DNA from 2 places in the Gordonia sp. HS-NH1 genome. Region 1 is predicted to be linked to the other one. Evidence: riboswitches for the same ligand, from Rfam matches in the RefSeq annotation. Region 1 holds a riboswitch; the other holds the start of a gene.
What was found. Region 1 has a riboswitch for cyclic di-AMP ahead of AMD30_RS22285 (transglycosylase family protein). Riboswitches for the same ligand answer to the same signal wherever they lie in the genome.
Positions count from the first base shown of each region.

Region 2: linked by a shared signal. The riboswitch ahead of AMD30_RS14630 (C40 family peptidase) and the one ahead of AMD30_RS22285 (transglycosylase family protein) in region 1 are both predicted to bind cyclic di-AMP.

Region 1 is NZ_LIYC01000053.1:11,524-19,177, reverse strand. Features, by position in the region: gene AMD30_RS22315 (protein kinase domain-containing protein) at 1-1,072, opposite strand, end outside; gene AMD30_RS22310 (protein kinase domain-containing protein) at 1,200-3,353, opposite strand; gene AMD30_RS22305 (hypothetical protein) at 3,455-3,727, shown strand; gene moaC (cyclic pyranopterin monophosphate synthase MoaC) at 3,733-4,245, shown strand; gene AMD30_RS22295 (MogA/MoaB family molybdenum cofactor biosynthesis protein) at 4,238-4,729, shown strand; gene AMD30_RS22290 (molybdenum cofactor biosynthesis protein MoaE) at 4,726-5,172, shown strand; gene AMD30_RS22285 (transglycosylase family protein) at 5,316-5,936, opposite strand; cyclic di-AMP (ydaO/yuaA leader) riboswitch at 5,943-6,126, opposite strand; gene AMD30_RS22280 (MoaD/ThiS family protein) at 6,384-6,632, opposite strand; gene moaA (GTP 3',8-cyclase MoaA) at 6,644-7,654, opposite strand, start outside.
Region 2 is NZ_LIYC01000020.1:10,640-18,293, forward strand. Features, by position in the region: gene AMD30_RS14610 (hypothetical protein) at 1-22, shown strand, start outside; gene trpD (anthranilate phosphoribosyltransferase) at 208-1,278, shown strand; gene AMD30_RS14620 (Lrp/AsnC family transcriptional regulator) at 1,286-1,564, opposite strand; gene AMD30_RS14625 (DEDD exonuclease domain-containing protein) at 1,605-3,437, opposite strand; gene AMD30_RS24590 (hypothetical protein) at 3,683-3,913, shown strand; cyclic di-AMP (ydaO/yuaA leader) riboswitch at 4,021-4,252, shown strand; gene AMD30_RS14630 (C40 family peptidase) at 4,269-4,952, shown strand; gene AMD30_RS14635 (NlpC/P60 family protein) at 5,185-6,222, shown strand; gene AMD30_RS14640 (hypothetical protein) at 6,229-7,632, shown strand; gene AMD30_RS14645 (glycosyltransferase family 4 protein) at 7,632-7,654, shown strand, end outside.

The DNA of each region.
Region 1 (7,654 bases):
CGTGCGGGCCCGAGAGGTGGGGCGCCGAGGAGTACATCGGCTGCGGTCCCGACGGTTTGTTCATCAGTGGCTGCGGCCCCGACGGCCCGGTCATCGTCGCCTGCGGAGGAGGCGTGTACTGGCCGTGGGGTGGGCCGAAGTGCTGCTGGGGTCCCGAGGGGTGCCCGGCGGACGGGCCGCCGGTGCCGCCGCCGACGAGGGTGGGCGGTGGCACCGAACCGGCGACCATCGTGTTTCCCTGCGCCGCAGGCGAATCGAGAGCGGACTTCAGCGCGGCCGCGAAGCTGCGGCAGTCGGGGTAGCGGGCCGCGGGGTTCTTCGACAACGCGCGCTGGAACACCGGGTCGAGGTGGGCGAGGTCGCCGCGCAGCTGGCCGATGTGAGGGACCGGACGCTGGATGTGTCCAAGCATCACCGAGGGCTCGGACTGCCCCACGAAGGGAGGCTGTCCCGCGAGCAGGGCGTACGCGGTGCAGGCCAGCGAGTACTGGTCCGACCGCGCCGTGGCGTCGGCGCCCTCGAGAGTCTCCGGGGCCGAGAAGGCGACCGTCCCGATGAAGGAATGGGTGCCGGTCAGGTTGGCCGAGCCGGCGAGTTTGGCGATGCCGAAGTCGAGCACCAGGGCGCGTTCGACGACGCTCGTGGCCGGGTCTCGCGTGACGAGTATGTTGGCGGGCTTGATGTCGCGGTGCACCACGTGGTGGCGGTGCGCGTAGTCGAGGGCGTCGGCGACCTGGGTGACGACCGTGGACACCTCGGCCGGCGTCAGGCGCTCCTCGGTGAGGTCCTTGCCGTCGACGTAGCTCATCGAGAACCACGGCGAGCCGTCGGAGATCCCATACTGATGGATGGTGATGATGCTGCGATGGTCGAGTTTCGCGGTGGTGCGTGCTTCGTTGGTGAAGCGCTGGTTGAAGCCGGGCTGCGCACTGACCGCCGTGGAGATGACCTTCAGGGCCTCGCGCCGTTCCAACTGCAGGTTCTCGACGAGGTACACCTCGCCCATACCGCCCGCGCCGAGCTGAGAGACCACGCGATAACCGGCGATGTGGGTGCCGGGACTCAACGGCACGGCGTCACCTCTTCCTGGACTTGGCGCCCGACGGGTTTCCAAATGACTGCTCTCGCAGACGTATGCAGGGACGATACCGAAACCGGAGGGGCCCGGGGCACCCTTCAACCGGATGACGGGACCGTCGTCAGAACGTGACCTGCGTGGGGGTCGGACGGTCGTCGGTGCCGCCGACGCCGAGCTGCCCGGTGGCGTTGAAACCCCAGCACCAGAGGTACGACGACGCGAGCGCGCACGAGGTCCGCTCGCCGGCGGATACCGCACTCACATCGGACAATTCGTTCACGCGGGTGGGCGCCGGACGGTCGGTCAGCGTGCCGTCGCCGACCGATCCCCAGGCGTTGGCGCCCCAGCAGTACGCGACGCCCCCGGCGAGTGCGCAGGTGGTGTTCGACGTGCCCGTGCTGATGGACTCGACCTCGCCGAGGCCGGTCACCGGCGTCGCCGTGCGGCGCCCGTAGGTGCTGCCGTCGCCGAGCTGCCCGAAGTCGTTGTTGCCCCAGCAATACGCGCTCGCCCCGGCGACCGCGCAGGCGGTGGCGGCGCCGGCGGAGACCGAGGTCGCGCCGTCCAGGTCGGCGACCCGGGTCGGGCTGGCCCGATTGGTGGTCGTGCCGTCGCCGACCTGCCCGTTGTCGTTGAGTCCCCAGCAGTAGGCGTCGCCCGCGGCGACGGCGCAGGCGAAGTTCACGCCGACGCTGATCGCGGTCACGTCGTCGAGGCCGCCGACGCGGACCGGTCGGTACTGATTGGCGGCGGAGCCGTCGCCGAGCTGGTCGAAGTCGTTGGTGCCCCAGCAGTACGCCGCGCCCGCCGAGATCGCGCAGGTGGCCCAGTTGGCGGTCGATATGGCGGTGACGTCGGCGAGGTCGGCGACCCGGGTCGGCGTCAGGCGCGCGTCGGTCGTGCCGTCGCCGACCTGCCCGTAGTCGTTGTTGCCCCAGCAGTAGGCGACGCCCTCGGCGATCGCGCAGCTGTTGGGGCCACCGGTGCTGATGGCGGTGACGCCGCTGAGATCGGCGACCCGCGTGGGCGTCTGGCGCGTGTCGGTCGTGCCGTCGCCGATCTGGCCGGCGGCGTTGTCGCCCCAGCAGTACGCGGTCCCGTCGCGGATCGAACACGTGGTACCGAGACCGGCGCTGAGCTGCGCCTGGGCGTCCGTGGCCGCCAGGGGCGACGACCCGGCATCGGTGGTGGCCCCGTCGTCAGAGCCGCCGAGGGTGACGACGCCGATGGCGACCACGGCCGCGAGGACCGCGACCGCGACGACCGCGGCCAGCGCGAGCGGCCACCGGCGCCGGCGCGCCGTTGTCCGCGCCGGAGGTGTCGGGGGCGGGGGAGTGGGAGGTGCCAGGGCGGGCGTGGGGGTGGAGCCCCAGGCCAGGGTCGGGTCCGCCGGCGATCGCGGCGGGATGACCTGCGTCGCCGGGAGGGGGGCGCGTGGTCGGTCGTCGGCGCCGGCCCGGTCGAGCGCGGCGTGCAGATCCGCGGCGAACGCGCGGCAGGTGGGATACCGGTCGAGCGGGCCGCGCGCGAGTGCACGGTCGAAGACGGGGTCGAGCGCGGCGAGCCCGGGTCGATGGGTGCTGATCCGCGCCGGCCGTGTCGTGAGCTTCGCGACGATGTGGCGCGTCTGCGTGTCGGCGTCGAACGGGGTTGTGCCGGAGAGCAATTCGTAGGCCGTGCAGGCCAGGGCGTACTGATCCGACGCGGGGCCCGCCGGTTTGCCGTCGAGGATCTCCGGCGCCGCGTAGACGAGGGTCCCCACGAACGACGACGGCGCGGTCAACGTGGTGGCGGTGGTGAGTTTCGCGATCCCGAAGTCGAGCACCACCACGCGGTCGAGGGCGTCGTCCATCGCGCGTCGCGTGATCATGATGTTGCCGGGTTTGATGTCGCGATGGATCACGCCGTGCTCGTGTGCGTAGTCGAGCGCGTCGGCGACCCGGGAGACGACGGTCGCCACCTCGTCCGGGCGGAGCGAGGCGCGGCGGAGGTCGCGCCCGTCGAGGTGGGTCATCGTGAACCAGGGGTCGCCGTCGGTGACGCCGTAGTGATAGATCGTCACGATGGCGGGGTGGTCGAGCGCCGCCGCGGTCTGCGCCTCGCGGCTGAACCTCCGCGCGAACTCCTCGTCGACGGTCTCGGCGATCGAGATCACCTTGAGGGCCTCGCGCCGACGCAGTTGGGGGTTCTCGACCAGATAGACGGTGCCCATTCCACCGCTGCCCAACCGCGTGATCACCGGGTAGCCGGCGACCTCGACTGGCTGGGCGGCCATGGGCGTCTCCTGGTGGCGTGACCTGTGTTGCGACGACGATAGCCCCTCGCACGGCCGTCCTGCCCTGACACGGCACTTGTTCATCCGAACGACATGGCACAATGCTCGACGTGGCAAACAAATCTGGCGCTGAAACATCCACCCCCGGCGAAGCGGGTGCCGGCACCGGCCGAGTCGTGAAATCCGATGGCCGCAAGAAGCACTACGTCGACAACGGCTGGCCGCAGGACGACAACGGCGACGCCGCCGAGCATGCCGTCTCCGAACTCGCGACCCACATCTCCGGTGCGCTGTCGCCGTTCGGCGACACCGAGTTCCCGCTTCCGGTCGACGAGCTGCCGTTCGTGCAGTCGAAGACCATCGTCAACCGCTGACGTCGATGCCCACCGGAGGCGACGGCGGCTCCCGGCTGAGCCACCTCGACGCCTCCGGGTCGGCCCGCATGGTCGACGTCGGGGCCAAGCCGTCGACGAAGCGTCGCGCTGTCGCCGCCGGCACGTTCCACACCACCGCCGAGGTGATCGGCCTCCTCAGTGAGTCGAGGCTGCCCAAGGGGGATGTGCTCGCCACGGCGCGCATCGCCGGGATCATGGCGGCCAAGCGGACCGACGAGCTGATTCCGCTGTGCCACCAGTTGGCGTTGTCGTCGGTGGAGGTCGACTTCGCGATCGGTGCCGAGACGATCGAGGTGACCGCGACCGTGGCCACCTCCGGTCAGACGGGCGTCGAGATGGAAGCGCTGACCGCGGTCGCCGTCGCCGGCCTGACACTGCACGACATGGTCAAGGCCGTGGACCGACGCGCGCAGATGGACGGTATCCGCCTCCTCGCCAAGACCGGAGGCAAGTCGGGCGACTGGTACCGCGACCCGGCTGACCCGGCCGATGACTGATCCGGGAACACCACGCGTCGCTCGTGTCGTCGTCGCGTCGAACCGCGCCAGCAGCGGTGTCTACGCCGACCGGTCCGGCCCGATCATCGAGGCGTGGCTGACCGAGCAGGGCTTCCGGGTCGACGAGTGCGACGTCGTGGCCGACGGCCCACCGGTCGGCGATGCCGTCCGCGCCGCGATCTATGCCGAGGTCGACCTCGTGATCACCACGGGGGGAACAGGTCTGACGCCCACCGACCGGACTCCGGAACAGACCCGGCCGCTCCTCGACTTCGAGATCCCGGGTCTGGCCGCCGAGATCCGGTCGGCCGGGCTGCCGAAGGTGCCGACCGCCGTCCTCTCCCGCGGGCTCGCCGGGGTGGCCGGCACGACGCTCGTCGTGAACCTGCCCGGTTCGACGGGCGGGGTCCGCGACGGGCTGGGCGTACTCGCCGGCGTCGTCCACCATGCACTCGATCAGATCCGCGGAGGCGACCACCGATGACCGGAGATGCCGGCACCCGCGTGGTGCACACCGCTGTCGTCGACGAGCCGATCACGCTGGCAGACCACGAGGCGATGGTCGCCGCTGCCGCCGAGGGCAAAGCCGGGGCGGTGGTCGGCTTCGTGGGCGCCGTCCGTGACCACGACGGCGGGCGAAAGGTGACCGCCCTGCACTACTCCGGGCATCCCACCGCGACGAAGGTGCTGGCCGACGTCGTCGAGGAGGTCTCCGCGGTCGACGGCGTGCGGGCGGTCGCCGTCTCCCACCGGGTCGGCGACCTCGCGATCGGCGACATCGCCTTCGTGGTCGCGGTGGCCGCCGACCATCGTCGGGCGGCGTTCGAGACCTGCTCGCGTCTCGTCGACGAGGTCAAGTCCCGGCTGCCGGTCTGGAAGCACCAGTTCTTCGACGACGGCACCGACGAGTGGGTCAATTCGGCATAGACCCGCTGGTTGAGCCGACCCTCGCTGGTCGAGCCGACCCCCGCTGGTTGAGCCGACCCCCGCTGGTCGAGCTTGTCGAGACCATTGGAAAAGGGCCCCGCACGGATGATTCATCGTGCGGGGCCCTTCGTCTGTGTCCCGGATCAGGGGTTGGGCAGCAGGTGCTTGTTGTCGTTGAACAACTTGATCTGGTCCTGGTTCAGCGAGACACCGCTGTCCTTGGCCGCCTGCCAGAGGTTCTTGATCTCGGGGCTGACGCCGGCCTCGGTGAGGGCGTCGGTGACCTGCTTGGCGACGTCGTCGGTCGTCTTGGCCAGGTCGACGCTGCCGTTGCCGCCGGGGAGCACCGGGGCGATCTCACGCGGGGTGTCGGTCGGCGCGCTGCGCGGGGTCGAACCCGAGAGACCGGTGCCGCAGGTGGGCCAGGCGCCCTTGCCCTGCGATCCGAGCACGCGCTCGGCGACGACGATCTGCTCCTCGCGGGAGGCCTGGTCTGCGGTCGGGGCGAACTCGCCGCCGCCGTGGCCGGTCCAGGTGCTCGGCGAGAACTGCAGGCCGCCGTGGTAACCGTTGCCGGTCGCGATGGCCCAGTTGCCACCGGATTCGCACTGCGCGACCTGGTTCCACTCGGCGTCGGTGGCCGCATTGGCGGTACCGGTGCCCAGGAGGGCTGCTCCGCCGCCGAGGACTGCGCCGGTGAGGGCGACCTTCGTGATGGTCTTGGCGGCCGTGCTGGTCGTCTGCTTGCGATGACGTCCGGACATGTATGTGTTTCCTCTCTCCACGCGCCTACGAAGTCAGCTGTCGGGTTCGAGCGAGAGGTGCTCGGCCCCGGTCGTCGCGGTGGTCGCCGCGGCTTCCGGGACTTAACCCCGAGGACACCTGGTGTGGTGTCCGGTCTCAGGGGATGAGGTTGGGTCCCCCGTCCTCGTTCCTAGATTGCTTGTCGTTCCCACCGGCGGAACGAGGCTCGGCGCGGCCGGTGGGACGTTATGTCTTGGTTGCTGTGTCGTGACCTCCGAGGAGGACGCTTCGTACAGTACGTCGTTCGTTGGACTGAATCACCTGGCTGAACGCAAGCGATTTTCGGCCCGGATCCGGGTCTTCCGACCCACTTTGGGCGTCATCCCAGTTCAACGGGTTAGTGGCCGTCCCGTGCCCATCCTGTTACTCCACCGTTATGTGACAAAGGTCACATGCGCGGTGTGGCGTCAGCCACCGGCAAACGGCGGGAGAACGTCGAGTGTCGTGCACGTGCCGAGTGCGCGCGTCCGATCGGAGAACGCGATCTCGTCGCGCAGATACGAGCAGCGTTCGAGAACCGTGGCGAGGGAGGGGTTTCCGGCGGCGAGGGTCTCTTCCAGGACGCGGAGGGTGGTCGTCGGGTCGATCTCGACGACTCTCTCCTCGGCGCCGGCCGCGGCGCGCGCGGCGGCGAAGAATCGGACTGTGAGCTGCATCGGACGCGAGCCTAGCCGCCGATCGCCGACATCGGTCGGTCCGGTTGCCGGAAGCCCGCGGCGTTCACCTCGTGACCGGCCGCCTTGGCCCACATGTTGCCGCGCCACAGGTGTGCGAGCGCGGCGTCGATCTCGTCGTCGGGGAGTGTGCGCAGAGCGGTGCGGACATCGGTTTCCGACGTCGCGAACAGACAGTTGCGCAGCGTCCCGTCCGCGGTGAGCCGGGTGCGGTCGCAGTCCCCGCAGAAGGGCTCGGTGACCGACGCGATGACCCCCACGCGCGCGGGCCCGTGAGATCCCTGGTGACCGTCCACGAGCCACGTGGCGGCCGGAGCACTCCCGCGCGGCGCGGGATCGGGCAGGAGGGTGAAGCGCTCACGCAGCGTTGCGAGGATCTCCCGGGCGGTCACCATCTGCGCTCGCTGCCATGCGTGGTCGGCGTCGAGGGGCATCTGCTCGATGATCCGCAACTCGTAACCGTGCTCGAGGCAGTACGCGAGCAGGTCCGGAACGCCCGCCAGATCCGCGCGGGCGGGCACGACGGCGTTGACCTTGACCGGGTCGAGTCCGGCGCGGCGCGCCGCCGCCAGGCCGTCGAGCACGTCCGTCAGCCGGTCTCGCCGAGTGATCTCGGCGAATCGGGCGGGGTCGATGGTGTCGAGCGAGATGTTGATGCGGTCGAGGCCGGCGTCGACCAGGCCCGCCACCCGTCGTGGCAGTCCGAGTCCGTTCGTGGTCATCGCGATCTCGGGGGCCTGGGGGAGGCCGGCGACGGCCGCGATGATGTCCTCCAGATCGCGCCGCAGCAAGGGTTCACCGCCGGTGAACCGGATGCGGTCGATACCCAGGTCGCGAACCGCGACCGTCAGCGCCCGGATCAGTTCGTCCGTGGACAGCACCTGGTCGGTGGGCATCCAGTCCAGGCCCTCGGCGGGCATGCAGTACGAGCAACGCAGATTGCAGCGGTCGGTGACCGAGACCCGGAGATCCTTCGCCACCCGGCCGAACGTGTCGCGCAGCGG
Region 2 (7,654 bases), on a different contig from region 1:
CCTCCAGCGTCGGCCGGGCTGAACAGCAACCGGTGGTGTGTCTGGAGAATCAGGCGACTGGTCTCCGGCGATCGATCGGCGCCTGGCTTCGTTGTCGTCGGTCGAGATGGCGCTGCCATCCCTCTCTCCTCCGCCTTGCCAGGTCACCGATCGCTCTACCGGATACCGGCCACCTGATTCCGAGACACACCACTAGGCTCTGTCCTCGTGAGCACCGCACAGTCCGACTTCAGCTGGCCGCAGATCCTCGGCAAGATCATCGATCGCCTCGACCTCAGCACCGACGAGGCCGCCTGGGCGATGAACGAGATCATGACCGACAGCGCGACCGGAGCTCAGATCGCCGCCTTCGGCGTCGGCGTGAAGATGAAGGGGGCGGCACCGGCCGAACTCCTCGGACTGTCGCGCGCGATGCTCGAGCACGCGACGCTCGTGGACGTCAGCCGTCCGGCGGTCGACGTGGTCGGTACCGGCGGCGACCGGTCGCACACGGTCAACATCTCGACGATGACGGCGATCGTGATCGCGGCCGCGGGTGTCGCGGTGGTGAAGCACGGCAACCGCGCGGCGTCGTCGAAGAGCGGTGGTGCCGATGTGCTCGAGGCGCTGGGCGTGAACATCTCCCTCGACGCAGCGGCGGTGGCGCGGTGCGTCGACGAGCTCGGGATCGGGTTCTGTTTCGCGCCGGTGTTCCATCCCGCGTTCCGGTTCACCGGCCCGCCGCGCAAGGAGATCGGCATCCCGACCGTCTTCAACGTGCTGGGGCCGCTGACCAACCCGGCGACGCCGTCGCGCGGGCTGATCGGTTGCGCGTTCGCCGACCTCGCCCCGGTGCTGGCGCGGGCCTTCGCCGAACGCGGCGGAGCCGCCCTCGTGGTCCGCGGCGACGACGGACTCGACGAGCTGACCACCACCACCACGTCGACGGTGTGGCAGGTCGTCGCCGGTCAGGTGAACGAGCTGACCGTCGATCCCACCGATCTGGGGATCGCACGAGTGGAGTTGTCGTCCCTGCAGGGCGGCGACGCCACGGTCAACGCCGCGATCGCCCGCGAACTGCTGGCCGGGACGACGGGACCGGTCCGCGACGCGGTGCTGCTCAACTCGGCCGGCGCCATCGTCGCGTTCGAACAGGAGGCGCCGATGAGTTCGGCGGAACTGACCGACGCGCTCGGGGAGGCACAGGGCCGCGCCGCCGAGGCCATCGACAACGGCTCCGCCGCGGACCTGCTGCGGCGGTGGGCCGAGCTCAGCCGGCAGCTCGCCACACCCGCCTGAGGGTGCGTCAGCTCTCGCCGATGGAGAATCCGCCCTCGACGTCGGAGCTGGAGTAGCTGCGGAAGGCGATGTGTGTCGCGCTCTTGAGCACGCCTGGTAGGCGGTTGATCTCGCCGGTGACGACCGTCGCGATCTGTTCGTGGTCGCGGACCCGGATCTTCGCGATCAGATCGACGTCGCCAGCGCAGGAGTACACCTCTTCGACCCCGGGGATGTCGGCGACGGCCTGCGCCGTCTCCGGGATGTGGTGGATGTCGGCCTGGATGAGGACGATGGCAGTGATCATGGCGCAAGCCTAGTGGTGCGTCCCAGAACCAGGCCGCCGGTCAGCTCGCCTGTCGCACGCGAGGTTCCGTGGCGGGCCTGGCCGCGCGCGCGTCGTGCGCTGATCGCGACCAGTCGAGGCGTCGTTCGGCCGAGTAGGCCGGCAGCGCGACCGGCTCACTGGTCGCGACGATCCGCGCGCCCGGTTCGGTCATCCAGCGGTAGACGAGCCCCACCTCCTCGGCGGGGGCACCGCGCAGCGGACCGTCTCCGGGCACCACGGTCTCGGCCGCGGCGACCAGCGCGTCGACGACGGGCATGGGGGAGACGCCGCGTCGCGCGCGTCCGGCCGCCGCGAGCCGCCCGTGCCGGATCACCGCGAACTGCCATCCCCGTTCGCCATCGGGTCGGGCGACGACGATCTCGGCGATCGCGCACAACGCGGCCAGTCGCTGACAGCGGGCGAGGGTGTCGATCGTGAGCGCGAGCCGGTCCCGATGGCGTGCCGCGGTCTCGAACATGTGGGCCTGCGCGAGGTCGGCGAGGCGTGCGGTGAGCCCGTCGAGGAGTTCGTCGGCCTCACCCCGCATGAGTCGGCGCGCCGCGGTGACTCGCGGGGAGTAATCGGGGACCGTCTGCGGCTGCGCGGTGGCCGCCCGGCACGACCCGGGGCGTCGTCTCCCGTCGGCATCGGGACACCAGTGGTAACCGTTGGCGCCGAGCCGCTTCGTACACGTGCGCAGACCGGCGGCCGCCGAGATCACATCGGCGACGGTCGCCGCGCCGGTGCGATTCCCGACCGGGCCGATCGACTCGTCGGTGGGTGTGCGGCTGACCTTCAGACGAGGGAAGCGTTCCTCGGTCAGGGTGACCCACCATCCCTTGTACGGCTGTGTCGACCGCCGGTTGTACGCCGGCGCGTGTGCGCCGAGCAGTCGCAGTTCACGTACCGCCGCCTCCAGCGGGTGGGAGCATTCCACGATGTCCACCCGCTGCGCGAGGAGCACCATCTCGGCGATGCGGCGGCGGGGGTCGCCACCGGTGAAATACGACCGGACCCGACGGCGTAGGTCCACCGCGGTACCGACATAGAGGACCTCGTCGGACGGGCCGCGGAAGAGGTAGACGCCGGGACGCGAGGGGATGTGGTCGGCGAGACCGCGTTTGGCCCGGAGTCGCGGGTCGGTACGCGGCAGATAGGACGTCAGGTCGCCTACGGTGGCGATGCCCTGGTTGCCGACGCGCTCGAGGAGTCGGTGGAAGACCTCCACCGTGGCGCGGGCATCGTCGAGTGCCCGGTGCGTGGGGCGCACGGAGACGTCGAACAGGTCGGCGAGGGCGCTGAGCTTGACCGTCGGCGCCTCGTCGCGCGTGAGGATGCGCCGGGCCATGGTCACCGTGCACAGACTCAGGCTGAACGTCCACGGGAGCTGGAGCCGGATCGCGTTCTGACGCAGGAAGCCCATGTCGAACCGGGCATTGTGCGCCACCAGGATCGAGCCGCGGGCGAACTCGAAGAACGAGGGCAGTACCGACTCGATACGCGGTGCGTCGGTCAGCATCGCGGTGGTGATGCCGGTGAGGGTGACGATCTGGGGTGGGATGGGTCGACCGGGGTCGACCAGGGTCGCGAACTCGCCGATGATCTCGCCGCCACGGATCTTCACCGCGCCGATCTCTGTGATCCGGTCACGGGCCGGATCGGAGCCGGTGGTCTCGAGGTCGACGACGACGAGGGTCGTGTCGAAGAGTGAGCGGTCGCTGAACTCGTTCGACGACTCGCCGGTGTCCCCCTGATCGGCGGCCTCCAGGTCGGCGAAGGTGAGCTGCCCCGCGGAGGAGCCGGCCACGCTGGTCTGCGTCACCCGGCGAACATTAGTTCGATCCACCGACATCGCGACGATGGCACACCGCGTACTCGGCCTGTGACTGGTGTGACTGCTGTGTCGACGACCGTTCGACGGATTTGTCGGTGGGTGCTCCTAGTCTCCACCTGGACGTGAGAAATGCGGTGCTCTCACGGTGACCACGACCCCTACGAGGGCCGACACGGCCCCGCCTCGCCAGATGAGATGGAGATCACACCATGTACGTCGACTGTGCACGATGCCCCGCCCGTCCCGTCGCTTGCGACGGGTGCATGATGACGGTGCTGTTTGGCGGTCCGAGCTGGGACGATATGCCCGACGAAGGTGGAGTTTCGGTAACGGCGGCGACGGTCGAGGCGGACGCCGAGATCGACCTCGCGATCGACGTTCTGCAGGCTGCTGCAATGGTGACGAGTGGCGCTGCACGATCTGCAAGATCGGCGAAAACCGCAGTTCAGGCACCGGATCGACGCGCCTCTGTGACGGTCCTCAGGGCCGGCTGAAAATCGGCCGAGGTTTGGCTGTCTGTCGCTTAGTGGACAGAGCGCATCCGATTTCGTAACCTTTCTGAGACCTTTGCGGAGCGTCCCGCTTCAACAGAAGTGGTCCGCAGTAGTCACCGCTCAATCGCCCTTGCGGCGAACCGGGGAACCACAACCTTCGGGCGGGCTCGTCGGAGCGCATCACCACGGATGCGTCTCACGCGAATCCGTTCCGAATCGGGGTGAATCGCGTTGCCACGCATGAGTGTCCAGTGGATACCTCATGCGCGAAACACGCGTAGGGCCACTCTTCCGGCCCGAACCCGACAGCTAACTCGGTCGGCGGTAGAGGAAGATCTGAAGGAGAACTCGCTTCGTGGCCAAACATCGTTTGGAACAGCCCAATCGTGGCAGCACGGTCGCCAAGAAGGCGGTGATCGCCGGATCGATCACGCTCGGTTCGCTCGCCGCAGCCGCCGGCCCTGCTCTCGCCGCCCCGGTCCACACCCCGCTGGGGACTTTCGAGATCCCGGCCCTGCCCGGTGCGAAGGCCCCGGACGCCAAGCCCGCACCCCCGGCGACGCCCGTGAAGAAGTCGCCCGCGGCCACGGTCGAGATCCCCAACCTGGGACAGTTCACCGTGCCGGGCATCGCCCCTGACCAGATTCCCCAGCAGTTCCGTCCGCAGGGCGGCGCGCCCCTGGGCCAGCCGCAGCTGACCGCGGGTGAGAAGGCCGTCAAGGCCGCTGAGAGCAAGATCGGCTCGCCGTACTCCTACGGTTCCGCCGGCCCCAACGCATTCGACTGCTCGGGTCTCGTCTACTGGTCCTACAAGCAGGCCGGCAAGAACATTCCGCGCGACAGCTACGGCCAGCTCGGCGGCGGACGTGCGGTGTCCTACTCCGACGCCAAGCCCGGCGACGTCATGATCTTCAACGGTGGCGGCCACGCCGGCATCTATGTCGGCAACGGCCAGTTCGTCCACTCGTCCAACTACGGCACGCCGGTCAAGCGCGACGCCGTCAAGGAGTGGACCCTGACGGGAATCCGTCGTTACTGACGACAACCGAACACGGACAGACTGAGCACGAGGGTCTCGGGACGGGCGGATCGCGTGGATTGCGATCCGCCCGAACCAGTCCAGGGGGCCTGTCGGCGCCCTAGGGTGGTCGACGGGACGTGGGGCACGGGTGACGGGAGGCCCGGGTTGCTCAGGATCGACGAGCACACACGAGGGAGTGAGTAGGACCGTGCTGATCGGGGAGGGGCGGGCTCGCGTCATGCGGCCACCCATGCGTTCGCGTCCGCTGATGTTCGTGGTCTGCGTCCTGTCGGCGCTCGCCGTGCTCATACCGACGGTCTCCGGTGGTGTCGGGGACGCCCGTGCGGTGCCCGCGCGCTCGGCCGATCAGCTGCTCGACCGCTACAAGCAGCTCGGCATCGACGCGGAGAAGACCACCGAGGCGATGCACAATGCGAAGATCGAGTACGACAAGCAGCGCAGCATCGTGGCAGCGGCCAAGAGGGCGGCGGCCGAGGCGCAGCAGGCGCTCGACAGGAGCCGCGCCCAGCTGGCGGTGCACCAGAACCGCGTCGACGCCATCGTGCGCGCCAGCTACCAGGGCGCTCGCGTGAGTGGCCTCTACGCGGTGATGATCAGCGACTCGCCCCAGGCACTGCTCGACCAGATGTCGGGCCTGGACATGATCTCGCGTCAGGCGTCGGCGGATCTCACCGCCATCAAGAAGGTTCGCGCACGCACGGAGATCGCGAAGAAAGACGCCGAGCAGACGGCGGTGGCGGCCTCCGAGGCGGTCTCCCGCGCCGAGCGGGTCCGCGGTGATCTGCAGACGAAACAGGCCGACCTGCAGCTCCAGGCGATCCAGATCCGGGCGATCTACAAGTCCATGACCGGAAAGCAGCTCGCCGCGCTGCGCGGACCCACCTTCGACTTCGATCCGCGTCTGGTGCCCAGGGGTACCGCGGCCGGACTCATCGCGGTGCAGGCCGCGCTGACCCGGATCGGTGATCCGTACGTGTGGGGCGCCACCGGACCGAACTCGTTCGACTGTTCCGGCCTGATGGTCTGGGCATTCAAGCAGGCGGGCAAGACCATCCCGCGGTCGAGCGAGGCGCAGATGGGTGGCGGGACCGCCGTCGACCGCAACGATCTGAAGCCCGGCGACCTGATCATCTACTACCCGGACGCGCATCACGTCGGCATGTACGTCGGCGACGGATATGTCATCCATGCCTCGACCTTCGGCGTCCCGGTCAAGGTCGTGCCGATCGACGAGGCAGGCCCGTACAACTCCGCTCGCCGGTTCTAGACCACGGTGATCTCACGGCGTCGGCGTGCCGGCCTGTCGTCGGCGGTCGTCGCGCTGGTCGTCGTCGGCACGTTCACCGGATGCGGCACGGGTGATCCGCTGGGGGGAGCGAGCCCATCGGCAGGAGCGGAGTCGACGCCGAGTTCCGAGGTCAACGTCTACGAGCGTGATCGTGCCGCGGGGGTGACCAGGCTGCTCGACTCGCTCACCGAGACCGTGCGTTCTGGCGACATACGGGCGATCGGGACCCTGTTCGACACCGCCGCCACCCCCGCGTTCAAGAACAGATTCCTCACCGCGACCAGTACGTTCGCGCCCCGCCGGTTCACGCCGCGCAACGATCGTTCCGGCACTCTGCGGTTCGCGAGGTTCCGGTATCAGCTCGCGCCCACCGAGGAGGCGGAGGTCCTCGTCCCCGGCGAGCTCCAAGAACTCCTCGACGCCGGGGGGAGTTCGGACTCGTGGGTGGTACCGGTGGAGCTGCGCTACGCGCTCGGCGGCGAGACCGTTCCGGGCATCGCCGAGGCCGAGGTGGTCGTCGGCACCCAGTTCGTGGTCGCCCGCCACGGCGACGAGTGGCGCCTCGTCGCCGATGCCGAGGCACTGGGTCGTGACCCGTCGCCCACCCAGATGTGGGAGCTGCCCGGTCTCCAGGTCGCCGACACCGCGACCGCGGGCGGCACGTCGGTGGTCGCGTCGTACCCGCGAACCGGACCGGCGGTGACGGCGCTGCGGCGTGAGCTGACGGCCGCGGTCGATGCCGTCAGTGACTTCTGGGGCGACTCCTGGGATCGCCGTGCCGTCATCGTGGCGACCGCGACCGACGACGAGTTCAGCGCGCTGGTGCCCGACGGGCGCGCGGCCACCGACACGGCGGCGGCCGCGACGGTGTACAGCAGTCTCGACCTGGTGCAGCGCACCGCGACCGGACAGCGGATCATCCTGACCCCGGCGGTCCGGGATCTCGCGCCCCCGACACTCGCCGTGGTGCTCCGGCACGAGCTGACGCACGTCGCCGCCCGCACCTCCACCGCGCTCGACGCGCCGCTGTGGATCACCGAGGGGGTGGCCGAGTACGTCGGCCGCAAGGGCACCTACACGCGGTTCGCCGACGCCGCTCCCGATCTGACCGCGACCGTGCGCGCCGGCGCCGTGCCCGCGGGCCCACCCGCCGACGCCGACTTCGCGATGGACGGGCAGACTTCACAGGTGGCTTATCAGAGTGCGTGGTCGTTGGCGGCCTACGTCGCCGATCGGTTCGACGAGGTCCGACTGAAGAAGATGTACGTGGGGGTCGCGGCGTCGGCCGTGCCCACGGCCCAGGACGCGGCGATCGCCTCGAGCCTCGGGCTGACGCGTGCCGAACTGCTCGCCGGGTGGCAGCGCTGGCTGGTACGGCAGGCCGGCTGATGGCCCGGACGTTGCTGCTCAC